4 regions of the Streptomyces sp. NBC_01304 genome follow, and region 3 is predicted to be linked to each of the others. Evidence: riboswitches for the same ligand, from Rfam matches in the RefSeq annotation. Region 3 holds a riboswitch; each other region holds the start of a gene.
The links. A riboswitch is a leader RNA that binds a small molecule or an ion and turns the genes downstream of it on or off. The one in region 3 is predicted to bind cyclic di-AMP.

Region 1 (5,858 bases), 3.8 Mb from region 3:
ATCCCCTGCTTGTCGATGAGGACGAGGCGGCGATCGGTGAACAGCATGGTGTCGCGGATCAACACGAAGGCGGCGTAGACCTGTTCGCCCTGCCCGAGGAGGCGTGCGTACTCCTGCTGCGCCTTGCCCGGATCGATGGTGTGCGCGTTGCCGAAAAGCGCCATGACTGGCCCCCATGAGTAGACGTGTCGAAATCATCGAACTCTAACTCGATACGCCTTCGCTCCAGCTAAAGGGCAACCTCCTTACGGAGGCGACAGATCCGGCTCTCAGAGGCATCAGGAACGGCTCGCAGACCCAACAGGCCCGACGCACGAAGACATCAGGCCCGACGCACGGAGACATCAGGCCCGACTCACAGAGGCATCAGGTCCGGCCGCTTCGCCGACACGTGGTCGCCCGAAGACTCCCCGCGCAGCCGCCGCCCGATCCACGGGACCAGATACTCGCGCGCCCACTGGATGTCGTCGCGCCGCACCTCGAGCGTGCCTCGCGGCGGCAGCGGCGGCCATGCCTGGTCGGGGTCGGCCGGGATCTCCAGGCCGAGCACCTGGGCGGCGCGCAGCGCGACGCGGGTGTGGCCCTCCGCCGACAGGTGGAGGCGGTCACCGTCCCAGGCACGGCGGTCCTGGACCGAGCGCAGCGACCACAGGTCGAGGACGGGGCAGTCGTAGCGGTCGGCGATGGAGCGCACATGGGCGGTGTACGTAGCGATCTTGCCGCGCAGATGCCGCAGGACCGGAACGTTCCGGGTGTCGAAGCCGGTGGTCACGAGGACCGTGCCGACGTTCTCCTTCAGGTCGGCGACGGCCCGCTCGAAGCGGGCCGCGACGTCGTCGGGGTCGGTGCCGGGGCGAATGATGTCGTTGCCGCCGGCGCAGAAGCTCACCAGGTCGGGGGCGAGCTCCTTGGCGCGCGGGACCTGCTCCTCGACGATCTGGTCGAGGAGCTTGCCGCGCACGGCGAGGTTGGCGTAGCGGAAGGTCTGCTCGGGGTGCCGGTCGTCGAGGAGGACGGCCAGGCGGTCGGCCCAGCCGACGAAGGTGTCGCCGGGGCCCGGGTCGCCGACACCTTCGGTGAAGCTGTCGCCGACAGCCGCGTACGACTTGAACTGGGGTGTCGATTCGTCTGCCACGTCGGCATATCTTTCACCTCGTCCCGTGACCTACGCCACCGTAATAAGGGTCAACGGGGGCTTGACGGCGGGTGATATATGCCACCGATAAAGATCGAACCAAGTCGGAATACCGGGCATCAGCGCCGAACGCACCGATGGCCGGAGCCCTTTACGGGCTCCGGCCATCGGTGAAAGCACGGTCGCGATGCAGTTCGGGACGCGGCTCGGAACGCGCTCCTGAACACGGTGCGCAATGCGTCAGACGGTCACGCCGTGGCTGCGCAGGTACGCGAGCGGGTCGACGTCCGAGCCGTAGCCGGGGCCGGTGCGGACCTCGAAGTGCAGGTGCGGTCCGGTGGAGTTGCCGGTGGAGCCGGACAGGCCGATCTGGGTGCCGCCGTCGACGCTCTGCCCGGTGGCGACGTTCAGGGACGTCATGTGGGCGTACTGCGAGTAGTGGCCGTCGGCGTGCTGGATGACGACCTCGTTGCCGTACGAGCCGCTCCAGCCGGCCGAGACGACGGTGCCCTCGCCGATGGCCTTGACCGGGGTGCCGGACGGGACGACGAAGTCGGTGCCGGTGTGGTAGCCGCTGGACCACATGGCGCCGGCCGTGCGGTACGAGGTGCTGATGGGGGCCTCGACCGGGGCGGTGAAGCCGTTCGCGGCCTTGGCCTGGACGGCCTCGCCCTGCACGGCCTCGGCAGCCTTGGTGCCGGCCGCGTCGATCTGCGCCTGGCTGGCCGTGGCCCCGGTGGCGTCGGCCTTCGCCGCGGACTTCGCGGTGGCCTCGGCGGCGCCGTCGAGCTTCAGCTTCATGCCGGGGCGTATGTGCCGGGGGTCGTCGCCGACGACCTTGCGGTTGTCGGCGTACAGCTTCTTCCAGCCGCCGTCGACGTTCAGCTCGTCGGCGATCGCGGACAGCGAGTCCCCGGCGACGACGGAGTACGTCTTGGCGGCGGCCTGCGGTGCGGCGGCGGGGGCGGCCTGCTGCACCTGGGGGGCGGCGGCGGTCGCAGCATGGGCGCCGGCGGCTCCGAGCAGCGGCAGCGCGAGGGCGGCGCCTCCGGTGCCTGCGGCGGCGAATCCGCGGCTGATCCGCTGGGACTTGGGACGGCGGTGCTTACCCTTCGCGGGCATGGCGAATTCCTCTCCGGCGCCTGCGAGGTGAGCTGTCGGGTTCGGACTGGAGATGTCCGGCCGCTTTTACGCGGCTTCACCCCAAGCCTCTCCGGTGGACCGGATGCGGCATCTAACCGTGGGTCCCCCGCTCCTGCCGTACACGGGTGGGTGTGCGGAATTCCGGGCGGCGGCAGGATTGGGCGTCCGTCCGGATGCCGCAGAACGTAAACGAGCGCGGAGCGCGGAGACAAGCAATCAATTCCCGCGCAATTGCCCACCGATGATCCATTCCCGGAATTGCCGTCACACTCCGTGGATGAATGATCTTTAGTGCCGCCTTACCCCTGGAAATCGGCCCGCGAAGATCGCCACGCACGGTCACGACTATGATCCCGCTCACGGACAGAGAGCCATGAGCCTTTAGTTCCAGGCCAGTTACCACGAAGGCCCGCGTAAGCCCCTTATCCAGCGAACCACTTGAAGTTCACCAACCACCTGAAACTACCTAATCCCCCGAATCGGTCATTTACGACTGAAGCGGAAGATCGCGGCATCAAGGTCACCACGCAGCCCGGTGTGCAGCCCGTGATGGAGCAGCACCGCCCCCCGGTGCACCTCTCCCGCCCCGGCCCTGTCGCTCCTGCCGACCCTGTCCCCCACCCCGACCTGCTCGTACGTCCCCGCCGGATCGAGCCCCCGCAGCCGCAGCCGCGCCACCGGCTCCCCGTACCGCTGCGCCTGCAGCCACGCGAGGACGACGACCTCGCCCCCGTGCACGTACTGCACGGCACTGAGCCCGCCGTCCGGAGCCCGCAGCCGGTACAGCTCGCCGTGCTGCACGACGGGCCTGATCTCCTTGTAGAGGTCCACCCACTCCCGCGCCTCGGCCAGCTCCGCCTCGCTCCACCGCGTGAGATCGCCGCCCACCCCGAGCACCCCCGCCATGGCGCTCACGAAGCGGAAGCGAAGCGAGCTCACTCGGTCGTTGAGCTGCGTGTTCGGGCTGTCGGTGACCCAGGCGGCCATCACCCGGGCGGGGTGCAGCTGGCTGAAGCCGTGCTGGATGGCGAGCCGGTCCAACGGGTCGGTGTTGTCGGAGGTCCACACCTGGTCGGTCCGGGCGAGGATGCCCAGATCGATCCGGCCGCCCCCGCCCGAGCAGGACTCGAAGGCCACCCCGGGGTGCTCGGCCCGCAGCCGGTCGAGCAGCGCGTACAAGGCATGCACATGGTCATTCCAGAGCCGCTGCGGACACTCCTCGCCGGGCCAGCCCGCATCCGTGAAGCTGCGGTTGAAGTCCCATTTCACATAGTCGATCGGCGCGGACGACAACAGTGTGTGCAGCTGTTCCCACAGATAGTCCTGTACGTCGGTGCGCGCGAGGTTGAGCACCAGCTGATGCCGGAATTCGGTGCGGGTACGCCCGGGAAAGTGCTGCACCCAGTCGGGGTGCGCCCGATACAGATCACTGTCCGCGTTGACCATTTCCGGTTCGACCCAGATCCCGAACTGCATTCCCAGCCCGTGCACTTCATCGGCGAGCGGCTTCAGCCCGCCGGGAAAACGATCAGGATTCGGTGTCCAGTCGCCGAGGCCGGCCCGGTCGCTGGTGCGCCGCCCGAACCAGGCATCGTCCACCACGAACAGCTCCACACCGATGTCGGCCGCCCGCCGGGCCAGCGCCCGCTGCTGCGCCTCGGAGATGTCGAAGCCGGTGGCCTCCCAGGAGTTGTAGAGCACGGGCCGCACGTCCTGGGCGTCCGGGATCACGTGCTCCAGCTGGTAGGCGTGCCAGGCCCGGCTCGCCCCGCCGAAGCCACCCGCGCTCCACAGTCCGGCGAAGACGGGCGTGGTGAGGGACTCACCGGGCCGCAGCAGCGCCTGCCCCGAGTCGTCGTGCCCGCTCCCGCCGGCGATCTGCACCCGACCGTCCGGCAGCTGCTGCACGGCGATGCGCCATGACCCCGACCAGGCGAGGGCGCAGCCGTAGACCTCGCCGTGCTCCTCACTCGCCCCTTCCGCGTCGAGCGCGACCCAGGGCAGATGCTGATGGCTCGTGTGCCCGCGCCGACTCCCGATGATCTTCTCGCCGTACGTGAGGTCGGAGCGTACGAGCCGCGACTCGGCGGCCCACCGCCCGTGCAGCTGGGACAGCCGCCACCGCTCGCGCTCCGGCAGCGTCCAGACCGCGGAGTCCGCGCGCAGCACCTCCACGTCCGGGCCGTGGCCCAGGTGCTCCAGGACGGCGGAGCGCTCCAGCACGTCCCCGCGCATCCGGTACACCAGCGTGATCCCGAGCCGGTGCGCCGTGTCCTCGAAGCGCAGGCGCAGCTCGCCGGCCGCCACGCTCGCCGCCCCGAACTGCCACTCGGTGCCCCGCACTTCAGGCGTACGCACCGACAGCGCGGGCCGCACGAAGCGGGGCCCGCCCTCGACCGGGTACTCCTCGCGTCCGTCCAGCGGGGACTCGAACCCCCGGGCGGGCGGGCCCGGTTCGGCCGCCAGGGCCTCCGCGTCGGCGAGGGCGATGCGCGCGCCCCAGTGCAGGTGAAGCAGTTCGTCGCCGGCGCCCAGGTGGAGGGCGTAACTGCTGGTGGGCCCGGAGAGCACCCACGTACGACCGTCGCCACCGACCTCGATCACCAAGACCCCCACAGATCCGAACAGCCGCGATCAGCCACGCACAGGTGCGCACAGCCGTGAACACTCACGGCCATCTTCGGGGGCGCCCCACGGCCGGGGCAACGCCCGCGCCGCACTCTTCACCACCGCGCGCACATCCCGATGCCACCTCCGCTTTCCGGGCATGCGGACAGATGATTGCCCTGGACACCGATGTCGTATGGTCGAAGGCGCGCACCGCCGGCGAGCAAGCGCCGACGGCCTATTCGGAGGAGCCCCCGTGACGCAGCAGGTCCCGTCGACAGAACCCGAGCTGGCCGGAGTGCGCAATTTCCGTGACGTGGGCGGGCTGCCGACCGTGGACGGCCGGCGGTTGCAGGCCGGGCGGCTCTTCCGCAGTGGCCATCTGGCCCATGCCACCGCGTCCGACGCCGAGTTCCTCGGCTCGCTGGGGCTGCACACCATATTCGACTTCCGCAATGCGGCGGATCAGAAGCTCGAAGGCCCGGACGTCGAGCTGACCGGCGTACGCAATGTGAATCTGCCGCTCTCCGACCCGGCCGACGGCGCCGAGTTCTGGAAGATGGTCCGCGACGGCAACATGGACGAGCTCCGCTCGATCCTCGCCGACGGCAAGGCCGCGGACCGCATCACGTCGTCGTACCGCTCGATCATCAAGGAGCGCACCGCCGAGCACAGCCGGGTCCTGCACGCCCTCGCCGAGGACAGCGTGCCCGCCCTGATGCACTGCGCCGCCGGCAAGGACCGCGCGGGCCTGTCCATCGCGGTCACCCTGCTCGCCCTGGGCGTCGAGCGCGAGGCCATCGAGACGGACTACCTGGAGTCCAACGCCGCCCACCGCCGCTACAAGGTGAAGCGCACCAGCGACTCGCCGGAGGCCATGTCCCCCGAGGTCATGGAGCTCCTGAGCCCCCTCTTCGACGCCCGCGTCGAGTATCTGCGCGCCGCCTTCGACACGATCGAGGAGACCTGGGGC
Region 2 (5,858 bases), 2.6 Mb from region 3:
TCACGGTGCTGCGCTGTCACCGCCCCGGCCAGCAGGTCATCGCCGTCGAGGTCAACCTCGAAGCGCCACTGGAGGCCGAGCCGGCCGGCCTGGACGGCGTCGCCACGATCATGGCGCGCGCCTTCTCGGAGGGCACCGACAAGCACTCCGCCGAGGAGTTCGCCGCCGAGCTGGAGCGCTGCGGCGCCACCCTTGACGCGCACGCCGACCACCCCGGCGTACGCCTCTCGCTCGAAGTCCCGGTCTCCCGGCTGCCGAAGGCCCTCGGCCTGCTCGCCGACGCCCTGCGCGCGCCCGCCTTCGCGGACAGCGAGGTCGGCCGGCTGGTGCGCAACCGCCTGGACGAGATCCCGCACGAGATGGCCAACCCGTCCCGGCGGGCCGCCAAGGAGCTCTCCAAGGAGCTGTTCCCGGCCACCGCGCGCATGTCGCGCCCGCGCCAGGGCACCGAGGAGACCGTCGAGGCCATCGACTCCCTTGCCGTCAGGGCGTTTTACGAGGCCCATGTGCGTCCGGCCACCGCGACCGCGGTCGTCGTGGGCGACCTCGCGGGCGTCGACCTCGACCAGTTGCTCGCCGACACCCTGGGGGAGTGGACCGGCAACACCGCCGAGCCGCACCCCGCCTCGGCCATCACGGCCGACGACCGCGGCCGCGTCATCATCGTCGACCGCCCGGGCGCGGTGCAGACGCAGCTGCTCATCGGCCGCGTCGGCCCGGACCGGCACGACAGCGTCTGGCCGGCCCAAGTCCTCGGCACCTACTGCCTGGGCGGCACCCTGACGTCGCGCCTGGACCTCGTCCTGCGCGAGGAGAAGGGCTACACCTACGGTGTGCGCGCCTTCGCCCAGGTGCTCCGCTCGGGCACCGACGGCGTGGGCGGCGCGTCCCTCCTCGCCATCAACGGCTCGGTGGACACGCCCAACACGGGACCGGCCCTGGACGACCTGTGGAAGGTGCTGCGTACGCTCGCCGCCGAGGGCCTCACGGACGCCGAGCGCGACGTCGCCGTGCAGAACCTCGTCGGCGTCGCCCCGCTGCGCTACGAGACCGCGGCCGCCGTCGCGGGCACCCTCGCAGACCAGGTCGAGCAGCACCTCCCGGACGACTTCCAGGCGCAGTTGTACCGGCGCCTCACCGAGACGGGCACCGTGGAGGCCACCGCGGCCGCCGTCCGCGCCTTCCCGGTGGACCGGCTCGTCACCGTCCTCGTCGGTGACGCGGCTCAGATCGCCGAGCCCGTCAAGGCGCTCGGCATCGGCGAAGTGACTGTTGTCACGGGCTGAGTCGACCGCGTAGCAACTTCAGGGACCCCGGCGGCGTACGTGCCTCCGGGGTCCTCTGTTTTGCGATATGTCCGATATTTCAGAGAGGTTGAGCATCTGCCCTGTGGCGTGCGCCTCAAAAGTGCCGATCCGTTTGTCGATTGAAAGATGTCCCGTTTAGCGTCGGTCCCGCTGTTCGTCAGCTATGCGCCGCATCCGCGGCACCGGACAGCCATCGCCGAGTCCCCGTCAGGCGCGAGCCTGGGGAGCCGGGGACCCACTCAGTCCCTGGGGTGAATCGGAGGCCCTCCTCAACCGGGGGCGTCCGTAGGAGACCTTCCTGCTCCGAACCCGTCAGCTAACCCGGTAGGCGAGAAGGAAGGAAAGGACACCGCCGCTACATGGCCTTCTCCCGTGCCACCGGGAAGCACCGTCGTCCGAGCGCCCTGACGCGCAAGAGCGCGAACATCGCGGGCATCGCCGCCCTCACCACGACCGGCGTCATCGGCACCCTCGCCTCTCCCGCGCTCGCCGCGGAGGACACCTCGCCGCGCGACACGGGCCTCAACCAGGCCGTCTCCATGGCCGACGCCGTCGCCGCCCACATCGACGAGCAGGTCTCCGCCCAGGAGGAGGCCGCCGAGCAGGCCGCCGCCAAGAAGGAGGCCGAGGCCGAGGCGAAGCGCAAGGCCGAGGCCAAGGCCAAGAAGGAGCGCGAGGCCAAGGAGCGCGCCGCCCGCGAGGCCGAGCGCAAGCGCCTCAACTCCTTCACCTCGCCGATCGCCGGCAGCTACGTCTCCACCGGCTACAAGGCCGGCGGCGCCGTCTGGTCCTCCGGCAGCCACACCGGCGTCGACTTCCACGCCGCGTCCGGCACCTCCGTCCACTCGGTCGGCTCCGGCACCGTCGTCGAGGCCGGCTGGGGCGGCGCGTACGGCAACAACGTCGTGATCAAGATGAACGACGGCACGTACACCCAGTACGGCCACATGTCGTCGATCGGCGTCTCCGTCGGCCAGACCGTCACCCCGGGCCAGCAGATAGGCATCTCGGGCGCGACCGGCAACGTCACCGGGCCGCACCTGCACTTCGAGGCCCGTACGTCCCCCGACTACGGCTCGGACATCGACCCCGTCGCGTACCTGCGCTCGCACGGCGTGAACGTCTGACGCTCCGCACGGCGAGATCGTCCGACGAACGTCCGACGAACGTCCGACGAACGTCTGACGATCCCCGCAGTCCCCACCGCTCCCAGCAAGCCCCGGCATCGCGCCGGGGCTTGCTGCGTTTTGGTGCAGGCCGAGTCTGGCCAAAAGATATCCATGGAATCCGGCAGCCCATCGGAAATATGGGTGTGCTGCAATAGGCTCGCTGAACGAGCGTCAACGGGCGTCAACTCAACCGCGTTTCGCGGGGATGCGGCGCATATTTCTTAGGGTGGAGGTCCGGTCATGCGCATTCCCGCGCACTCGGTATGCACGGCCATCCGGGACGACATCGTGTCCGGTGTCTACGAGCGCGGCAGCCGGCTCACCGAGGAGCTGCTCGCGCGGCGCTACGGAGTCTCCCGCGTCCCGGTCCGCGAGGCGCTGCGTACCCTGGAGGCCGAGGGCTTCGTCACCACCCGCCGGCACGCGGGCGCCTGCGTCGCCGAGCCCAGCGCGCGGGAGGCGGCCGACGCCCTGGAGATCCGCATGCTGCTCGAACCGCTCGGCGCCGCCCGCGCCGCCCGGCGCCGCACGGACGCCCATCTGAAGGTCCTGCGCGGCCTGGTCAGGCTGGGTCAGGAGCGGGCCCGGCGTGGTCAGAGCGAGGATCTGCGCTCGCTCGGCGGCTGGTTCCACGAGACGCTGGCGCAGGCCTCCGCCAGCGAGGGCCTGATCGCCCTGCTCACCCAACTGCGGCACAAGATCGCTTGGATGTACGTCGTCGAGGGTGCGGCCCGGCCCGTCGAATCCTGGGCGGAGCACGGCGCGATCGTCGACGCGGTGGCCCGCGGGGACGCCGAGCGGGCCCGTTCGCTGACCGCCCTGCACACCGAACGGGCCGCGGCCGCGCACCGGCTGCGGTTCGCCGAGCCGGCGTCGAAGACCGTGCCCGCGGTGAGGACTTCGCAACATTCCGTAAACACGGCGAGCGCCCGCAATTAACAGGGGCCCCGTATACAAAGACCTGTATTTAGACGGGGTCTCTTTTTGCTGCCCGGAATTCGCCCACCAGTGGCAAGGGGCGCAAAAATAACTGAGCCGTGCCGCCCGAATTCGGGCGGCACGGCTCAGTCGAAATTCGTCTGCTTGGCTCAGACGGTCTCGGGAAGCTCCTCGAGCCCCTCGGCGACCAGCTTCGCCAGACGGTCGAGCGCGGCGTCCGCGTTCTCGGCGTCCGAAGCCAGGACGACCTCTTCGCCACCCTGCGCGCCCAGACCGAGCACCGCGAGCATGGACGCGGCGTTGACCGCGTTGCCATCCGCCTTGGCGATCGTCACGGGGACGCCGGAGGCCGTGGCCGCACGGACGAAGATGGAGGCGGGACGGGCGTGGAGGCCCTCGGTCCAACCGACGTTGACGCGGCGCTCAGCCATGTGATGCTGCCCTTCAGGTTTCACTCAAGCCTTGTCTAGACCACTGTCTCATATCCGGGCGGGTGCTCCCGCCGGTCTTTCGTCCGTCATCCTGCTGCCCTTCGGCCCCCCTAGCCTGCAACGGTCCACGCGGCCGCGCGACCCGTACGATCCGCCGCCGCGACCCGTACGATCCACGGCCACGAGCCGTAGGCTGACCCGCATGCAGAACGCGTCCGAGCGTGCGGACTACCCGGCCCACTGGGAAGCCGACATCGTCCTGCGGGACGGCGGCACCGCCCGGATCCGGCCCATCACGGCCGCGGACGCGGACCGCCTGGTCAGCTTCTACGAGCAGGTCTCGGACGAGTCGAAGTACTACCGCTTCTTCGCGCCCTACCCCCGCCTGTCCGCCAAGGACGTGCACCGCTTCACCCACCACGACTTCGTGGACCGGGTGGGCCTCGCCGTCACCATCGGCGGCGAGTTCATCGCGACGGTCCGCTACGACCGCATCGACGCCACCGGAAGGGCGGCCTCCGCGCCCGCCGACGAGGCCGAGGTCGCCTTCCTCGTCCAGGACGCCCACCAGGGCCGCGGCGTCGCCTCCGCCCTGCTCGAACACATCGCGGCGGTCGCCCGCGAGCGCTCCATCCGGCGCTTCGCCGCCGAGGTGCTGCCCGCCAACAACAAGATGATCAAGGTCTTCCGGGACGCGGGCTACGAGCAGAAGCGGACCTTCGAGGACGGCGTCGTACGCCTCGAATTCGATCTGGAGCCGACCGACGAGTCCCTCGCCGTGCAGCGCGCCCGCGAGCAGCGTGCCGAGGCCCGCTCCGCGCAGCGCCTGCTCGCGCCCGGCTCGGTCGCCGTCATCGGCGTCGGACGCAGCCCCGGAGGCGTCGGCCGAGCGGTCCTGCAGAACCTCGTGACCTGCGGTTTCACCGGCCGTCTCTACGCGGTCAACGCGGCCTTCGCCGAAGATCAGGCCGCGCTCGAAGGAGGTGTCCCCGCCCACCGCTCCGTGGCGGAGATCGCCTCGGACGAGCCCGTCGACCTCGCGATCGTCGCCGTTCCCGCCGCGCGCGTCCCCGAGGCCGTCGCCGCATGCGGCGAGCGCGGGGTGCGGGGCCTGGTCGTGCTGTCCGCCGGATACGCCGAGTCGGGGCCCGAAGGCCTGGTCCGCCAGCGGGAGTTGGTGCGCCAGGCGCGTTCGTACGGCATGCGTCTCATCGGCCCGAACGCCTTCGGCATCATCAATACGTCGCCGGACGTGCGCCTCGGCGCCTCGCTGGCCCCCGCCATGCCCAGGGCCGGCCGGATCGGCCTGTTCACGCAGTCGGGCGCGATCGGCATCGCGCTCCTGGCCGGGCTGACCAGGCGCGGAGCGGGCCTGTCCACCTTCGTCAGCGCGGGCAACCGGGCCGACGTGTCCGGCAACGACCTCCTCCAGTACTGGTACGACGACCCGGACACCGACGTCGCCCTCATGTACCTGGAGTCGATCGGCAACCCCCGCAAGTTCACCCGCCTCGCCCGCCGCACCGGCACCGTGAAGCCGGTCGTCGTGGTCCAGGGCGCCCGGCACTCCGGCGCCGCCCCCACCGGCCACGCCGTCCAGGCCACCCGCATCCCGCACGAAACGGTCTCCGCCCTGCTGCGCCAGGCGGGTGTCATCCGCGTCGACACGGTCACCGAGCTGGTCGACGCGGGACTCCTGCTCGCCGGCCAGCCCCTCCCCGCCGGGCCCCGCATCGCGATCCTCGGCAACTCCGAGTCGCTCGGCCTGCTCACCTACGACGCCTGCCTCGCCCAGGGCCTGCGCCCGCTGCAGCCCCGCGACCTGACCACCGCCGCGACCCCCGACGACTTCCGTGCGGCGCTGACCGCGACCCTCGCCGACGGCGCCTGCGACGCCGTGGTCGTCACCGCGATCCCCTGGGTCAAGGAGAGCGGCACCATGGGAACCCCCGAGGGCGAGGCCCTGGCCACCGCCCTGCGCGAGGCCGCCGCGATCGCCCCCGCCAAGCCCG
Region 3 (5,858 bases):
TGCACGACCTGCTGTTCCGGCGTACGAACAGCTGACCCTCGTTTCCCGCCGACGTACGAAAGAACCGAGGCACCGGTGCGAGGTGGCCCCGACCCTCGTTAGGGTCGACGGTGTGGTCAGCAGTCCTCCGTACCAGCAGCCGCTGACCGGCCCACCTGCCGGTCAGCGGCCGGGGAGGCGTGCCCACTGGTGGCAGCGCCGGTGGGTCAGGGCCTCGGCGGTCAGCGTGCTGCTCGCGCTGTCCGGGCTCGTCATCCTGGCCCTGGTCAGGCAGCAGACGGGGACCGAGGGCTTCCTGGTCGGGCTCGGGCTCGCGGTCCTGCCCGTGCCGCTGCTGATAGCCGCGTTCCGCTGGCTGGACCGGGTGGAGCCAGGACCCTGGCGGAATCTGCTGTTCGCCTTCGCCTGGGGCGCCTGCGCCGCCGCCCTGGTCGCGATCATCGCGAACTCGTTCGCGACGCAGTGGATAGCCACCGCCACGGCCGACCCGACCAGCGCCGACACCCTGGGCGCCACCGTCATAGCCCCGATCGTCGAAGAGATCGCCAAGGCCGCCGCCGTCCTGCTCGTGTTCCTGTTCCGCAGACGGGACTTCACGGGAATCGTGGACGGCGTCGTCATAGCCGGGGTCACCGCCACCGGCTTCGCGTTCACGGAGAACATCCTCTACCTCGGCAACGCCTACGGGACGGACGAGGCCAGCGGGATCCAGGGGATCGCCCTCAACTCCGTGACCGCCGCGACCTTCTTCGTCCGCGTGATTATGTCGCCGTTCGCGCACCCCCTGTTCACGGTGCTCACCGGCATCGGCTTCGGCATCGCCGCCCTCGCCGCCGACCGCCAGCGCGTACGCCGCGTGCTGATCCCGTCGGCCGGACTGCTGCTCGCGATGGGCATGCACTCCCTGTGGAACAGCTCGGCGGTCTTCGGCGACTACGGCTTCTTCGCGGTGTACGCCGCCTTCATGGTCCCCGCCTTCGGCCTGCTGACCTGGCTGACCATCTGGACCCGCCAGCGCGAACTGCGCACCGTGCGCGCCGAACTGCCCGCCTATGCGGCCGCCGGCTGGATCGCGGGACACGAGCCGTACGTCCTCGCCTCCATGCGCGCCCGCCGCCTGGCCCGCGACTTCGCCCGGCGCACGAGTGGGCCGGGGGCGGCGCGGGCCGTCGCCGAGTACGAGGCTTTCGCGACCTCGCTGGCGTTTCTACGTCACCGGGGCAGGCGGGGGCGCGCGGGGGCGGAGTTCGTCATACGCGAGCGGGAGCTGCTCGACGAACTGTGGAGCCGCAGACTCCTCGCCCGCCCCGCCCTGGAGTACGCGGCCCGGGCGACGCCCCCGCCACCGCTGCCCAGACCCACCGGCCCCGCGTACGCCGGACCTGCGTACGCCGGCCCCCCGCTCGGCCACATCCCGCCCCAGGGGTACGCACCACCTCAGGGGTACGCGTACGCCCCACCCGCACCCGCGTACTACAACCCCTACCTGTCAGGCTGAAACCGCGGTCAGCTCTCAGGCTGAAGCCGCAGTCAGCTCCCCGACCTCGCCCTCCGTCAGCTCCAGCTCCGCCACCGCGAGCAGCGCCGGCAGCTGCTCGACAGTCCGGGCCGAGGCGATCGGCGCCACCACGGTCGGCTGCGCGGCCAGCCAGGCGAGCGCCACCGACGCCACCTCGGCCTCGCGGGCCTCGGCGATCTTGTCGAGGGCGGCGAGCACCCGTACCCCTCGATCGGTCCCGAGCAGCTCGAATCCCCCGTCGGCCCGCTCGCTCTGCACGGCCGCACCCGGCCGGTACTTGCCGGTGAGGAACCCGGAGGCCAGCGCGAAGTAGGGCACCGCGGCGAGCCCCGAGCGGGAGGCGACCTCCTGCAGCGCGCCCTCGTAGGTGTCCCGCGAGACCAGGTTGTAGTGCGGCTGCAGCGCCACATAGCGGGCGAGGCCCTCGCGCTCGGCGAAGTCCAGGGACTCCTGGAGGCGTTCGGCGGAGATGTTCGACGCGGCGACGGCCCGCACCTTGCCCTCCCGCACCAACTGGTCGAGGGCGCCCACGATCTCCTCGACCGGCACGGACAGGTCGTCGAAGTGCGTGTAGTAGAGGTCGATGTAGTCGGTGCGCAGGCGGCGCAGCGAGCCCTCGACGACGGCCTTGATGTTGGTGGCCGCAAGACCCTTGGCCTCGGGGTGGTTGCCGACCTTGGAGGCGATGACGACGTCCTCGCGCCTGCCGCGCCCGGTCAGCCACTCGCCGATGAGGGTCTCGGACTCGCCGCCCCGGTGACCGGGTGCCCAGGTCGAGTACATGTCGGCGGTGTCGATGAAGTTGCCGCCGGCCGCGGTGTACGCGTCGAGCACGGCGAAGGTCGCGGCCCGGTCCGCGGTCCAGCCGAAGACGTTGCCGCCGAGGGCGAGCGGGAAGACCTCGAGGTCGGATGAGCCGAGGGGGCGAAGGGAAGTCATACGGCGGTCAACAGCGCTCGCCCGCACACGTATTCCAATATCCACATGCGGATTCCAGGACCCGGATGAGGAGTTGAGGAGTGTGCGGGCATGCCACTGACCGGCAGCCCTGGCGTCGGGGGGTAGGCCGCCAGGACTGCCGGGGACCTGGGGAAATCAGACGGTGATGCCCTTGCTGCGCAGCCACGCGGCCGGGTCCATCAGGTCGCCGCCCGGCGTCTTGACCTCGAGGTGGAGGTGCGGACCGGTGGAGTTGCCGGTGGAGCCCACGCGGCCGATGACATCGCCGGTGGTGACCTTCTGGCCGACGCTCACGTTCATCGACGACTGGTGGTTGAACGCGACCTCCGTGCCGTCCGACATCTCGAGGACGGTGCGGTAGCCGTACGAGCCCGACCAGCCGGCTTCCTTGACGGTGCCGCTGTGGATCGCCTTGATCGGCGTACCCGTCGAGGCCGCGAAGTCCAGGCCCGTGTGGTAGCCGGAGGCCCACATGGAGCCGGCCTGCCCGTAGGTGGTGGTGATCGTGTACGAGGCGAGCGGAAGCGTGTAGCTCTTGGCGAGCTTGGCGAGGCGCTCGGCCTCGGCCTTGCGCTTGGCTTCTGCCTCGGCCTTCCGCTTCGCCTCGAGCTCGGCCTTCTCGGCGGCCGTCTGCTTGGCGGAGGCCTCTTCGGCGGCGGCCTTGACGGCGGCATCGGCCGCGGCGTCCTGGGCGGCCGCGTCGGCCTCGTCCTGCTTGGACTCGGCCTGCTGCATGATGCGGGCGCGCAGTGCCTCACCGGCGTCCGCGGTGGTCTTGCCCTCGACGGCACCCGAGTCGGGCAGGGTGGCGGAGGCGGCGACGGCCTGGGTTACGCCCGACTGGGCAGTCTCCGAGCCCGAGTCGGAGTCGTCCGAACCGTCGGATATCAGCGAGCCGACACCCGGCAGCGACGAGGCGTCGGGGAGCGAGAGGTCGGGCAGCGATATCGGTACCGGCGGGCGGTCCTTGGCGGTGGCTATGCCACCCGCGCCGACCGCGGCGATGACGCCGACACCGAGCACCGTGGAGCTGCGTGCGAGTCCCCCGCCGCGCTGCTTGCCGACACGGTGCTTTCCGCGTACCGGGCGGAGGGAGTCCTCGGTGGGGTTCCACTCCTCCCAGGTCTCGTCCTGAGAGCTGACGCCATAACCGAACTCAGAGTCGCTGTCCGGGTTGTACGAGGCCTCAGGGTTGAACCTGGTCCGGCCTGTGGGGGTCGCCACTGGGGCGCACTCCTTTCCTTCCTTCTCGCCTACCGGGTTAGCTGACGGGTTCGGAACAGGAAGGTTTCCTACGGGCGTTCTCGCCTCTGCGGGACGCGAGAGTTGCCCGATTCACCCCAAAAAGTGGTTCCCCGGCTCCCTTGCGGGATTAAGCGTGTGCGCACGGAGCCGACTCTTGTGACGGCTGGGACGACCGCGCTGCGTTATCGAACGTTAATAGACAGCGGTGCTGGATTCCAAGCCGTTCCGACTGATCGTTAACGCCTTTGGCCTGGACTTAATGGGGCACGAGCGGGCGGAATCGGGCGAGTTGACTTCTGCAATTTTCCTGACGGTGTGTCAGTTGTTATGCGGAGGGCGGTAGGACGGTCACCTACGGTGACACGGGCCGCCCCACCGCGAGCAGCGCCATGTCATCGGTGGACCCGCCCCCGGTATGCGCCCGCACCTCCTCGACCACCGTCTCCAGCAATGCCTCCGGGGCCCGGAACATCCGCCCCGCGAGCCGCGCCGCGGGATCGTAGAAGACCCCGTCCTCGTCCCGCGCCTCACTGAGCCCGTCCGTGAAGAACAGCAGCGTCGCCCCGCCCGGAAACTCCGTCTCGTCCGCCCGGTCCGGCCAGGCCCCGAGATCGCTCATCCCCAGCGGCAACGCCGGCTCACCGGGACTGAGCAGGCACATCCGCCCGTCCGAGTGCAGCATCAGCGGCTCCGGATGACCGCGGTTGATGAGCCGTACGACCCCTCGCTCATGCGGAATCTCCGCGAGCACCGCCGTGGTGAACCCCTCTACCGCGTCAAGCCCGTCCCGCCGCGTCCCCTCCCGCGCCAGCGCCCGCTCAAGGCGCTGCGCCACCGCCTCCAGGGTCGCCTCCTGCTCGGCCGCCTCCCGGAACGCCCCGATCACCACGGCGACCGCCTCCACCGCACCAAGTCCCTTTCCCCGTACGTCGCCGACGATGAGCCGCACCCCGTGCGGGGTGTCCTGCACCGCGTACAGATCGCCCCCGATGAACGCGTCCGCCTGCGCCGCCTCGTACCGCGCCGCGATGTCGAGCCCGCCGATCCGGGGCGCCGGCTCGGGCAGTACGGCGCGCTGGGCGGCCTCGGCGATGTAGCGGGCGGAGGCGAGCTTCTCGCCCCGGTGGCGTACGACGACGTTGATGAGCACGGCGAGCCCGGCCACGGTCACCACGTTGATGAGCTCGGTCAGCTCCTGCGGCCGCCCCATGGTGCCGTACCGCAGCTGCAGCCCCACGACACAGGCGATGGACGTGATCCCGGTGAGCAGGGTGGAGCGGAGCGAGAAGAACGGAGCCGCGATCAGCGGGGCCGCCGTGAAGAACGGCGCCGCGGTGAAGCGCGGCGGGGTCAGCAGAGCGGCGGTCAGCCCGACGACGATGAGCAGCGGGGGCAGCGCCCGGACGAAGGCCCGCACCTGAGTGATGCCGACGTCCCGGCCGGGTCCGTCCCCGGTATCCGGGCGTCTGCCGCTCCTACGCCCACCTCGCTGCCCCACCGCTCTACTCCTGCCAGGCCGTGTCGCGCCCCGTAAGGGGCGCGGGGAACTGCGCGACCAGCCACAACGGACCCGCAGATTCCGTACGGCCTCCGAGCAGAAGCGAAGTCGCTCCCCACCCAGGGTTTCCGCACCCGGAGCGGGGAGCGACCCCGTAGCCGCCGTACGAGTTACGCGGCCGACGCCGGCACCGGCGTCCGCGCGGCCAGCAACCCGCTCCTGGCCAGCGCCCCCACCGCGAGCGCGCACGCGCCGCCGAGCGCGGCGAGGGTCAGCCACAGCCCGGCCCCGACTCCGCCCACGGCGTCGAGCAGCACCCCGACCGCGAGGTTCCCGGCGGTGATCCCGATGCCGCACACCGTGTTGTAAAGCCCGTAGTGCGTGGCCACCCAGCGCCCCCCGGAGAGGGCGACCACGGTGTCCATCTCGAACGGGTAGAGCACCGCGGTCCCGGCCGCGAGCACCGCCGCACACAGCAGCAGCGCCACCGCGCCGCCGCCCAGGGCCGGCGCGAGGAACGCAAGCCCCATCACGCCGAGGCCCGCGACCAGGCACTGCTCACGGGTCCAGCGCCGCTTGCACCAGTCGGTGATCCGCAGCTGCCCGAGCAGCGCTACGAGGCCGGACACCACGAAG
Region 4 (5,858 bases), 580 kb from region 3:
TGCCGCGGGCCAGGCGCTCCGGGTTGGTGACGAAGAAGTCGTCGCCGACGATCTGGACCTTGTCGCCCAGCTTGTCGGTGAGGACCTTCCAGCCCGCCCAGTCGTCCTCGAACAGCGGGTCCTCGATGGAGACCATCGGGTAGTCGGCGACGAGCTGCTCGTAGTACTCGGTCATCTCGGCGGCCGAGAGGGACTTGCCCTCGAACTCGTACTTGCCGTCCTTGTAGAACTCGGACGCGGCGACGTCGAGCGCCAGGCCGATCTGCTCGCCGGGGACGTAACCGGCCTGCTTGATGGCCTCGAGGATGAGGTCGAGCGCGGCGCGGTTGGAGTCCAGGTTCGGCGCGAAGCCGCCCTCGTCGCCCAGGCCGGTGGAGAGGCCCTTGGCCTTCAGGACGGACTTGAGGGTGTGGTAGACCTCGGTGCCCCAGCGCAGCGCCTCGGAGAAGGACTCCGCGCCGATCGGGGCGATCATGAACTCCTGGATGTCGACGTTGGAGTCGGCGTGCGACCCACCGTTCAGGATGTTCATCATCGGGACGGGCAGCAGGTGCGCGTTCGGGCCACCGAGGTAGCGGAACAGCGGCAGGTCGGACGCCTCGGAGGCGGCGTGCGCGACGGCGAGCGAGACGCCGAGGATGGCGTTGGCGCCGAGCGAGCCCTTGTTGTCGGTGGCGTCCAGGTCGAACATGGCCTGGTCGATGAGGCGCTGCTCGGTGGCGTCGTACCCGACGAGCTCCGGGCCGATCTGCTCGATGACGGCGAGGACAGCCTTCTCGACGCCCTTGCCCTGGTAACGGTTGGGGTCACCGTCACGGAGTTCGATGGCCTCGAAGGCACCGGTGGAGGCGCCGGACGGAACTGCAGCACGGCCGGTGCTGCCGTCGTCGAGGCCGACCTCGACCTCGACCGTGGGGTTGCCTCGGGAGTCCAGGATTTCCCGGGCTACGACGACGTCGATGGACGGCACGAGCATCTCCTTATGGGATGTGACGCTAGATGTGACCCAAGTCGTGCGGGTCGGCGCAGGGTCGCTTTCGGCCTTGCGACACGAGCCTAACCGGCTCTGGAGCATCCACCAGCCGACTGCTCGCCTCATGGGACGAAAAGAGGCCTGAAGGCCCTCCAACCAGGGCAAAAGGCCTGTTTACTACTCGCCAGTACATCCACCATCAATTGATCAGCCCCCACGGCGAGCAACCAGGTCCGCGAGAGCGGCGCCGGTTTAGGCGCAAAAGACAGACATGACCCCGCCCCGACGCGCACGGGGGAGAGCGCGCCGGGGCGGGAGTGTGGGGGGTGTGGGGGGATCACCCGGATCGCGGGCCGGATCTGATCACCGGCGCCGCGGGCTGCTGCTGCTGCTTACTTCAGGTGCAGCTGCTGGCCCGGGAAGATGAAGTCCGCGTCGTCGATGATGTCCTTGTTCAGCTTGAACAGCTGCTGCCAGCCGCCCTTGACGCCGTGCGCCTCGGCGATCTTGGACAGGGTGTCGCCGGACTTCACCTTGTACTCGCCGTCGCCCTTCTTCACCTTCTTGCCGGTCGGGGTCTCGACCGTCTTGCTCTTCGAGCCGGTGTCGGTGCGCGGGGTCTCGGTCTTCGGCGCGGACTGCTGCTTCTGCTGCGGGGCCGCCTGCTGCTGCTTCTGCTGCGGGGCGGACTGGGTGCCGGTGGAGCCACCACCGCTGTACGTGGCGTTGGACAGGCCCACACCACAGCTCGGCCAGGCGCCCTTGCCCTGGCTCGCGAGGACCTTCTCGGCCACGGCTATCTGCTGCGACTTGGAGGCCTGGTCGGCGGTGGCCGCGTAGGCGGTGCCGCCGTGCGCGGCCCAGGTGGAGGCCGAGAACTGCAGGCCGCCGTAGTAGCCGTTGCCCGTGTTGATGGACCAGTTGCCGCCGGCCTCGCACTGCGCGACGGCGTCCCACTCCGAGGAGGTGGCGGCGGAAGCGGTGCCCGCGGTCATCAGCGGCGCGGCGACCGCGGCGCCCGCGACACCGGCCACGGCGACGGCGCGGGTGGCCTTCTCGGCCTTGGTCATACGACGGTGCTTGCCCTTGCCGGAAAACAGCATGGAGTGATCCCCTCACCGACGCCTACGAGGTGAGCTGTCGGGTTCGGGCCAAGTGAGTTGCCCGGTCGCGGATACGTACGGAACGCATTCGCGACTTCACCCCAAGCCGAGCCGGCTATTTCTCAACAACCGGACCCGGCGCAAACCTTGGGTCCCCCGCTCCTGCCTACGGCGCTTTACGCGTCGACTGTTCCCTGCGGCCGTCGGCAGGATTCGGCGTGACGGCTTCGGGGCCCGCGAGTGGCGAGCGGTCACGACCGTAAACATGCGATCCCCGGAAATACAAAGACGATCGGGGTCGATGAGACCCATCTCTCATCGACCCCGATGTCTCTTTATTACGGACATTCAGCAATGAACCGCCGCCGCAACTACCGTTGCTTTTCCCCGAGATCGAGGCTTTGGCCAGGGAGGATGAGGTTCGGGTCGGCGCCGACGACTTGCTCGTTGTCGGCGTAGAGGGCCGGCCAGCCGCCCTCGATGTCGTGACTGTCGGCGATGGCCCAGAGGTTGTCCCCCGGGCGCACTTCGTACGCCCCCTCGGCGTCGTCGCGCGAGTCGCCGCGGGAGGCGTGCCGGCCGTCGGACTCGTCGCCGGACTTGTCGCCGGACGCGCCTTCGTCGGCGCGGTCGCCGCGGTGCCGGCCGCCGCCTTCGGAGGGGGTCGACGGGGAGGGGTCGGGGGACGGGGTGGCGGACTCGGTGGGCGAAGGCGTCACATCCTGACCGGAGTTATCACCCTTGCCCGATTCGCCCGATTCCCCCTCTTCGCCTTCCTTGCCCTCTTCGCCCTTGTCGTGATTCTTGTCTCCCGACTCGCTGGGCGTGTCGGTCGGCTCGCCCGAGGGATCCGCCGATTCCGACGGCGCCGGGGACTCCGTGGACGGTGAAGGAGTCGGGGACGCCTCGTCCGAGGGCGTGAGCCCCGCGATCGGCGCGCAGGTCGGCCAGGCGTCCTTGCCCTGCGCCGCGAGCACCTTCTCGGCGACGGCTATCTGCTCGCTGCGGCTGGCCAGGTCGGCGCGCGGCGCGTGGTCGAGACCGCCGAAGGCCTCCCAGGTCTCCTGCGAGAACTGCAGCCCGCCGTAATACCCGTTGCCCATGTCGGCGCTCCACACGCCGCCGCTCTCGCACGCGGCGAGGCGGTCCCAGGTGGCCCCGTCCGCGGCACTGGCGCTGGTGGCGCCGAGCAGCGGGATGGCGACCGCCGATCCGGTCACTCCCGCCGCGACGAGGAGGGCGGGAGCCTGGCGGGGACGTCGGTGACGACCGTTGCCGGTGAGCATGCGACTGCCTTTCGAGGGACAGCGGTGACAGCTGAGCAGACAGCGAACGTAGCGAGACTCGAACGCTTGTCACAAGTCGATGCAGCGGAGATCACGTGAAAGTCACAGAGTTGACGGACCGTCAGGCAGTAATCAGCCGTCCGACTGCCGCAGCTCCGGGGTGAACTCGACCGGAAGCGTGCGAAGTCCGCGCATAATGAGCCCGCCCCGCCACCTCAAATCGCCTGGATCTCCCGCAAGTTGCAGATCCGGCAGTCGGCGCAGCAGCGTGGAAATCGCCGCTTGCCCCTCAAGTCGGGCAAGCGGGGCGCCCAGGCAGTAGTGGATGCCGTGCCCGTAGCCCAGGTGCTGGTTGTCCCGGCGGGCCAGGTCCAGGGTGTCGGGTCCGTCGAACCGCGCGGGGTCCCGGTCGGCGGCGGCGAGCACCACGAGCACCGGGTCGCCGGCCCCGATCCGCTGTCCGCCGATGTCCAGCTCCTCGGTGGCGAAGCGCCAGGTGGCGAGCTCGACGGGCCCGTCGTAGCGCAGGAGTTCCTCGATCCCGGTCTCCAGGAGAGAGGTCTCCCCGGCCGCCAGGGACTGCTGCAGCCGGGCCCGCTGCTCCGGGTGCCGCAGCAGCTGATACGTACCGTTGCCGATCAGGTTGACGGTGGTCTCGAAACCCGCGAACAGCAGGATGAAGGCCATCGCGGCGGCCTCGTTCTCCGTCAGGTGCTCGCCGTGGTCGCTTGCCCGGATGAGGCCGGAAATCAGATCCTCGCCGGGATCCTCCCTTTTCCGGTGAATGAGCTCGGCGAGATATCCGCGCATCTTCTTCACAGAGCGCGCGACGCCGCCCCGCGGCCCGCCCCCGTGGCGGATCATCATTCCCGCCCAGTCCCGGAAGTCGTCCTGGTCCTCGCGCGGAACGCCGAGCAGATCGCAGATCGCGTAAATGGGGAGAGGGAAGGCGAATTCATGGATGAGATCCGCTTCCCCCTTCTCCGCGAATCCATCGATGAGTTGATCGGTGAGTTCCTGTACGCGCGGCGCAAATTCGGCAACCCGGCGCGGGGTGAACGCCTTCGACACGAGCCTGCGCAGCCTTGTGTGGTCCGGCGGATCGATATTGAGCAGATGCGTCATCAGCTCGGCCTTGCGCTCGCCCGGAATTCCGGTCTTGCCCTTGGCGTGGGCGGGCTCGTCGTGATGGGCGGGGTTCTTCGAGAGCCGCTGGTCGGCGAGGGCCTGGCGGGCGTCCGCGTACCGGGTGACGAGCCAGGCCTCGACGCCGCTGGGCAGCTGGGTGCGGTGCACGGGGGCGTGCTCGCGCAGCCAGGCGTAGGCGGGGTAGGGGTCGGTGGCGAACTCCCAGGAGAAGAGCTCCGGTTGGGGCCCCTGCGCTGCCTGCGGGGTGGTCACGCCTGGCCCTCCGCGGCCAGGATCGCGTCCCGGTACGCGCGCGCCGCGGCCCGCAGCGCGGTCTCCGGGTCTCTGCCTGCCGCCTCGGCGCGTACCGCGAGAGCGAGCAGCTCGTACCCGATGCCCTCGCCCACCGGCAGCGCCACATCGAGGCCCGCCGTCCGCACGCGCGAGGCGAGCTTGGCGGTGAGTGCGAGGGAGGGCTGGCCGAGCGGAACGCCCTCGGTCAGCGAATCGCGCTGCTTCTCCTCGGCCTTGGTGCGCATCCAGTGCGCCTTGACGTCCTCCGGGGTCTGCGCGGTGTCGTCGCCGAAGACGTGCGGGTGGCGGTGGATGAGCTTGGTGACGATGCCGCCCGCGACGTCGTCGATGGAGAAGGGCTCGTCCTCCTCTTCCGGACCGCCCTCCTCCGCGATCCGCGCGTGGAAGACGACTTGGAGGAGTACGTCGCCGAGTTCTTCCCGCAGTTCGTGCCGGTCGTCCGTCTCGATGGCCTCGACGAGTTCGTACGCCTCCTCGATGCCGTACTTGGCGAGCCCCTTGTGGGTCTGCTGCGAGGACCAGGGGCACTCGCGGCGGATCCGGTCCATGACCTGGACGAGGTCGAGGAGGCGGGCGCCGGGCAGGTCGTAGGAGGCGGGCAGCAGCTCCAGGTCGGGCATCTGTACGCGCCCCGAACCGGCAAGGCGGGCCAGTCCGTCGGTCAGGCGGGGCTCGCCCTCGCCGGTGGCCACGACGACGACCGTGTGCCCGCCCACGCAGGCCTCGACCAGCTCGTCGGCGCTCGGCGCGGCCTCCTCGACGGTGACGCCGGCCTCGCGGAGGTAGGGCAGCTGGGGGTGGTCCGGGTCTGCGCAGACGACGCGGTCGGCGTCGCGCAGGGCCTGCCAGGCGGGCCAGGAGAGGAGGCCGGGGGCCACGCGGTGGCTTGTGGTGAGCAGGACGATGCGGCCCGGGGCGTTTGCGTTCACCCCTCGAACTTAACCTGCCGGTGGGGCGGGGCTTGCGGGGCGGTGTTTTTCTCCCCGCCCCGCCCCTTCCCTAAAGGCTGCCGCCGGCTTCAAAAGACTGTCCTCAAACGCCGGACGGGCTGAA

Region 1: linked by a shared signal. The riboswitch ahead of OG430_RS09095 (M23 family metallopeptidase) and the one ahead of OG430_RS26365 (M23 family metallopeptidase) in region 3 are both predicted to bind cyclic di-AMP.
Region 2: linked by a shared signal. The riboswitch ahead of OG430_RS14645 (M23 family metallopeptidase) and the one ahead of OG430_RS26365 (M23 family metallopeptidase) in region 3 are both predicted to bind cyclic di-AMP.
Region 4: linked by a shared signal. The riboswitch ahead of OG430_RS28985 (transglycosylase family protein) and the one ahead of OG430_RS26365 (M23 family metallopeptidase) in region 3 are both predicted to bind cyclic di-AMP.

Annotation. Positions count from the first base shown of each region.
Region 1 is NZ_CP109055.1:2,085,824-2,091,681, forward strand. Features, by position in the region: gene OG430_RS09085 (PH domain-containing protein) at 1-164, opposite strand, end outside; gene OG430_RS09090 (SGNH/GDSL hydrolase family protein) at 356-1,135, opposite strand; gene OG430_RS09095 (M23 family metallopeptidase) at 1,376-2,257, opposite strand; cyclic di-AMP (ydaO/yuaA leader) riboswitch at 2,260-2,420, opposite strand; gene OG430_RS09100 (alpha-galactosidase) at 2,762-4,882, opposite strand; gene OG430_RS09105 (tyrosine-protein phosphatase) at 5,142-5,858, shown strand, end outside.
Region 2 is NZ_CP109055.1:3,360,157-3,366,014, reverse strand. Features, by position in the region: gene OG430_RS14650 (M16 family metallopeptidase) at 1-1,286, shown strand, start outside; cyclic di-AMP (ydaO/yuaA leader) riboswitch at 1,492-1,652, shown strand; gene OG430_RS14645 (M23 family metallopeptidase) at 1,667-2,434, shown strand; gene OG430_RS14640 (GntR family transcriptional regulator) at 2,717-3,415, shown strand; gene OG430_RS14635 (HPr family phosphocarrier protein) at 3,565-3,846, opposite strand; gene OG430_RS14630 (bifunctional acetate--CoA ligase family protein/GNAT family N-acetyltransferase) at 4,049-5,858, shown strand, end outside.
Region 3 is NZ_CP109055.1:5,915,477-5,921,334, reverse strand. Features, by position in the region: gene trmB (tRNA (guanosine(46)-N7)-methyltransferase TrmB) at 1-35, shown strand, start outside; gene OG430_RS26375 (PrsW family intramembrane metalloprotease) at 113-1,498, shown strand; gene OG430_RS26370 (aldo/keto reductase) at 1,514-2,458, opposite strand; gene OG430_RS26365 (M23 family metallopeptidase) at 2,615-3,703, opposite strand; cyclic di-AMP (ydaO/yuaA leader) riboswitch at 3,715-3,868, opposite strand; gene OG430_RS26360 (PP2C family protein-serine/threonine phosphatase) at 4,077-5,222, opposite strand; gene OG430_RS26355 (MFS transporter) at 5,393-5,858, opposite strand, start outside.
Region 4 is NZ_CP109055.1:6,495,996-6,501,853, reverse strand. Features, by position in the region: gene eno (phosphopyruvate hydratase) at 1-976, opposite strand, end outside; gene OG430_RS28985 (transglycosylase family protein) at 1,366-2,076, opposite strand; cyclic di-AMP (ydaO/yuaA leader) riboswitch at 2,081-2,260, opposite strand; gene OG430_RS28980 (transglycosylase family protein) at 2,448-3,362, opposite strand; gene OG430_RS28975 (cytochrome P450 family protein) at 3,495-4,763, opposite strand; gene OG430_RS28970 (nucleoside triphosphate pyrophosphohydrolase) at 4,760-5,734, opposite strand.